DNA from 2 places in the Streptomyces sp. NPDC023541 genome. Region 2 is predicted to be linked to the other one. Evidence: riboswitches for the same ligand, from Rfam matches in the RefSeq annotation. Region 2 holds a riboswitch; the other holds the start of a gene.
What was found. Region 2 has a riboswitch for cobalamin ahead of ACZ3X1_RS12775 (ribonucleoside-diphosphate reductase subunit alpha). Riboswitches for the same ligand answer to the same signal wherever they lie in the genome.

Region 1 (2,376 bases), on a different contig from region 2:
GGCGCCGTCCTGACGTGGGCCGTGCGGCCGTGCGGCCGTGCAGCCTCGTAGTGTGTGCGAGTGACGCTCACCGACGATCGACAGTTCCCCGCCGCGCTGGCGGCCGCGATGGCGGTTCCCATCGACTACGCGGACGGCGACGGTATCGACTTCGAGCCCTACGAGGCCTTCCTCTCCGCCGAGGACACCACCGACTGGTTCAGGGCGTGGACCGGGAACAACGAACTGGACGGAGATGCCTTCCGCGTCTTCGGCCAGGACGGCACGGGCGGGTACGCGGCGTTCTGGCTGGTCCGGCCGGGCCTGCCGGCGGCCGAACAGCCCGTGGTGTTCCTCGGGTCCGAGGGGGAGACGGCCGTCGTGGCGCGCGACCTGGGCGACTTCCTGTGGCTGCTGGCCGACGGCTGCGGCCCGTACGAGGCGGCCGCGCCGTACGGCGCCGACTGGGCCTCGCGCCCGGACGGCGCCCTGACGGCCGTGGCCGAGCGGTTCGCTCCGGACTCGCGCCGTTCGGCGGGCGCCGTGATCGAGCTGGCGGCCGAGGAGTTCCCCGATTTCGACGGCACCATCATGGAACTCTGCCGCTGACCCGCGCAGCGCCAATCCAGTGGAACTCCCGGCGTGACCGTGCCATCGTTGGTCTCGCCGAAGGGGTGTAGCTCAGCCGGTCAGAGCAACGGTCTCCAAAACCGTAGGCCGCGGGTTCAAATCCTGCCGCCCCTGCCAACAGTTCGGATCACCGCCGTGGGGGGGGGGGGGGGCCGGGGCCCCCCCCCCCCCCCGGGGGCGCCCCCCCCCCCCCCCCCCCCCCACCCCGCCCCCCCCCCCCCGGGGGGGGGGGGGCCCCCCCGCCCCCCCCCCGACGGCGTGTGCCCCCTACGGCGACCACCGCCCCCATACCCGAACCGATCCGGCTCCGGGCGACGGAGCTCGACGTGCTCGACGTCGATCCCGGGCCGGTCGACGCACCCTGGCGGGACACCGCCCGCGGCTGGTTCGCCGACCTGGTACCGGACAGTCGGCACGATGCACCCGCTTGGTCGTCGGCGGCGGGCCGGGTGAGCCCCTGCGCACCGCGGGCATGGCAGGGGTGACGTACCACCTGCCCGGCCCGCGGCGGCCGGACGGGGCGGCGCGGCTACTTCGACGGCATGGTCACGGAGAGCCCCCCGGGCAGGCCGTTCCGGCAGGGGCCGAGGAGAACGCCCCACCTGTGCCGCTGAGCCCGAAAGGGCCGGGGCGGATGCGGCCCCCACCCCACGTGCGCGTTCTGGCAGACTGGACGCGTACCAGGCGGTGCAGGACAGGAAACCGGTGTGATTCCGGTGCGGTCCCGCCACTGTGACCGGTCTCCCCGCGCGGGGAAACCGGGAGTCAGACACTGACGCACCGCCTCTGCTCCTTCACGTCGACCAGGGGACGCGGATCCCCCGGAGAGGCCCGCCATGTCGCGTTCCCGCGCCGCCCTGCGCGCGTTCACCCCCGTCGCGCTCCTCATATCCCTGACCGGCTGCGCCGGTTCACCCGGCGCCGGACAGGACGGGGCGGCCGGGGACCCCGGCGCCGCGCCCGGTTTCCCCTACACCGTCTCCAACTGCGGTGTGAGCAGCACCTACCAGGCGCCGCCCCGGCGGGCGGTCACCATGAACCAGCACGCCACCGAGCTGATGCTCGCCCTCGGTCTGGGCGACCGGATCGCCGGCTCCGCCTACCTCGACGACGCCGTACTGCCCGCCTACCGGCCCGCCTACGACAAGATCAAGGTGCTGGCTGAGGAGTACCCCTCCAAGGAGGTCCTGCTCGGCGCCGACCCGGACTTCGTCTACGGCGGCTATGCCAGCGCCTTCGACAAGACGCAGGGCCGCGACCGCGAGGGGCTCGCCACGTCCGGCATCAACTCCCGCCTCAACGTGGAGTACTGCACCGAGGGGACCGTCGGCCTCGACCAGCTGAAGACCGAGATCACCGAAGTCGCGCGGACCTTCGGCGTGCCCGAGCGCGGCGCGAAGCTGATCGAGGACGAGCAGCGCCGCATCGACGCCGTGACCAGCCGCGTTCAGGACAAGCCCCGGCCGACCGTCTTCGCCTACGACTCCGGTGAGGCCTCCGCCTCCACCTCCGGCGGCAACGGCATAGGCAACGAGATCATCTCCCTCTCCGGCGGCACGAACGTCTTCGCCGACCTCAAGGACACCTTCGGCGACGTCGCCTGGGAGAAGGTCATCGAGCGCAAGCCGGAAGTCGTCCTCATCTACGACTACGGCGGCACCACGGTGGAGGCCAAGAAGCAGCGCCTGCTGAACGACCCGGCCCTCGCCGACGTGCCCGCCGTCAAGAACCGGCGGTTCGTCGTCCTGCCGCTCTCCTCCGTCGTCC
Region 2 (2,376 bases):
ACTGAATGATCCGCCCGTGGTCCCCGTCCGGCACTGCCTTACTCCTGATCACCCCGTCGATGAACTCCAGCCGTGTCCCCTCCCTCTCGCGGGCCGCTATGCGCGCCACGGCCTCGAAGTCCTCGGTCAGCATGTGGGGGCGGTCGGCCATCACGGTCATGCCTCGCTCACCTTCCTCGACGGTGCTGCCTCCGACGATAGCGCCGGGCGCCGACGGGCGTCCTGCACACTCGACCGCATGGACATGGTGATCAGAACGGCGGTGCCCGCCGACTACGCGGATCTGGGCGAGATCACGGCGCGGGCCTACCTCGCCGACGGGCACCTGGACTTCAACGAGGACGACGCCTACCTGAAGGTGCTGCGCGACGTGGCCGGCCGGGCCGCGCAGGCCGAGGTGCTCGTCGCCGAGCGCGACGGGCAGGTGCTCGGCGGGGTGACCTTCGCCGCACCCGGCAGCCCGCTCGCCGACATCGCAGGCCCGGACGAGGCCGAGTTCCGGATGCTCGCGGTGGCCCACGCGGCCCGCGGACAGGGCGCCGGCGAGGCCCTGGTGCGGGCGTGCATCGAACGGGCGCGGGCCGTCGAGGGCGTCACGGGCGTCGTCCTCTCCACCCAGCGCAGCATGGCGGGGGCCCACCGGATCTACGCGCGCCTGGGCTTCGTACGCACTCCGGAGCGTGACTGGGCGCCCGTCGAAGGCCTGACACTCCTGACGTACCGACTCAAGCTGTAGCGACGCCGACACTACATGTGGGGGTTGCCGCACAAGGCCGCCCCCACATGTATGCTCATGCCTGCTGTCGCCGCAGGGGAATCCGGTGGGAATCCGGAACTGTCCCGCAACGGTATGAAGTGTCCGGCAACCGGACACCAAGTCCGATGACCTGCCGTCAGCGCGCCCGGATCGACCGACCCGGGTGCCGACACGTCCGGGCCTCGCGGTTGGGCCGGTGGACGCCATGCGGTGTGCCCTCCTGCCACGCCCGCATGCGCCCGCGCCCCCCGCCGATGCCCCGGGCCGAGCGAGGGAGAGCTCCCGCCGTGACCATCGCGCCTTCCGCACCGCGCGCCGAGTCCGTTTCTGGCGACAACACCGAGGGCCCGGGGGCCACGCTGCTGCGTACCCTCACCGAACTTACGGCGGACCTCCCCGACACCGACCCCGGCCGCGTCGCCGCCGCCGCGCTCCGCGGCCGCAGCTCCGCCGCCGACGACGCCGAACTGCGCGGGCTGGCCACCGAGTCCGCCGCCGGACTGATCTCCGAGGACCCCGCGTACTCCAAGCTCGCCGCCCGCCTGCTGACGCTGGCCGTGCGTGACGAGGCCGCGAGCCAGGGCTCCACATCCTTCTCCGCCTCCGTCGAGGTCGGCCACCGCGAGGGCCTCATCGCCGACCGCACCGCCGAGTTCGTGCGCACGCACGCGAGCCGCCTGGACGCGCTGGTCGAGCACACCCTCGCCGAGGGCGCCGACGACCGTTTCGGCTTCTTCGGCCTGCGCACCCTGCACAGCCGCTACCTGCTGCGCCACCCGATCACCCGTCAGGTCATCGAGACCCCGCAGTACTTCATGCTGCGCGTGGCCTGCGGCCTCGCCGCGGACGAGAGCGTCCAGGCCGTCGAGGAAGTGGCCTCGCTGTACCGGCTGATGAGCCGCCTCGACTACCTGCCCTCCTCCCCCACGCTCTTCAACTCCGGCACCCGGCACCCGCAGATGTCCTCCTGCTACCTGCTGGACTCCCCGCTGGACGAGCTGGACTCCATCTACGACCGCTACCACCAGGTCGCACGCCTGTCGAAGCACGCGGGCGGCATCGGCCTGTCGTACTCCCGCATCCGCGCCCGCGGTTCCCTGATCCGCGGCACCAACGGCCACTCCAACGGCATCGTGCCGTTCCTGAAGACCCTCGACGCGTCCGTCGCCGCCGTGAACCAGGGCGGCCGCCGCAAGGGCGCCGCCGCGGTCTACCTGGAGACCTGGCACGCGGACGTCGAGGAGTTCCTGGAGCTCCGCGACAACACCGGTGAGGACCAGCGCCGCACCCACAACCTGAACCTCGCCCACTGGGTCCCGGACGAGTTCATGCGCCGCGTGAACGCCGACGCCGAGTGGTCGCTGTTCTCCCCGGCCGACGTGCCCGAGCTGGTCGACCTGTGGGGCGACGAGTTCGACGCCGCCTACCGCAAGGCCGAGGCGGACGGCCTCGCCCGCAAGACCATGCCCGCCCGGGACCTGTACGGCCGGATGATGCGCACCCTCGCGCAGACCGGCCAGGGCTGGATGACCTTCAAGGACGCCTCCAACCGCACGGCGAACCAGACCGCCGAGCCGGGCACGGTCGTGCACTCCTCGAACCTGTGCACCGAGATCATC

Region 1: another riboswitch for cobalamin. It lies ahead of ACZ3X1_RS01880 (ABC transporter substrate-binding protein); the one in region 2 lies ahead of ACZ3X1_RS12775 (ribonucleoside-diphosphate reductase subunit alpha).

Annotation. Positions count from the first base shown of each region.
Region 1 is NZ_JBVHJO010000001.1:395,965-398,340, reverse strand. Features, by position in the region: gene ACZ3X1_RS01895 (hypothetical protein) at 1-13, shown strand, start outside; gene ACZ3X1_RS01890 (SMI1/KNR4 family protein) at 61-588, shown strand; tRNA gene ACZ3X1_RS01885 (tRNA-Trp) at 650-726, shown strand; cobalamin riboswitch at 1,268-1,404, shown strand; gene ACZ3X1_RS01880 (ABC transporter substrate-binding protein) at 1,446-2,376, shown strand, end outside.
Region 2 is NZ_JBVHJO010000004.1:495,968-498,343, forward strand. Features, by position in the region: gene ACZ3X1_RS12765 (Uma2 family endonuclease) at 1-160, opposite strand, end outside; gene ACZ3X1_RS12770 (GNAT family N-acetyltransferase) at 239-736, shown strand; cobalamin riboswitch at 788-909, shown strand; gene ACZ3X1_RS12775 (ribonucleoside-diphosphate reductase subunit alpha) at 1,045-2,376, shown strand, end outside.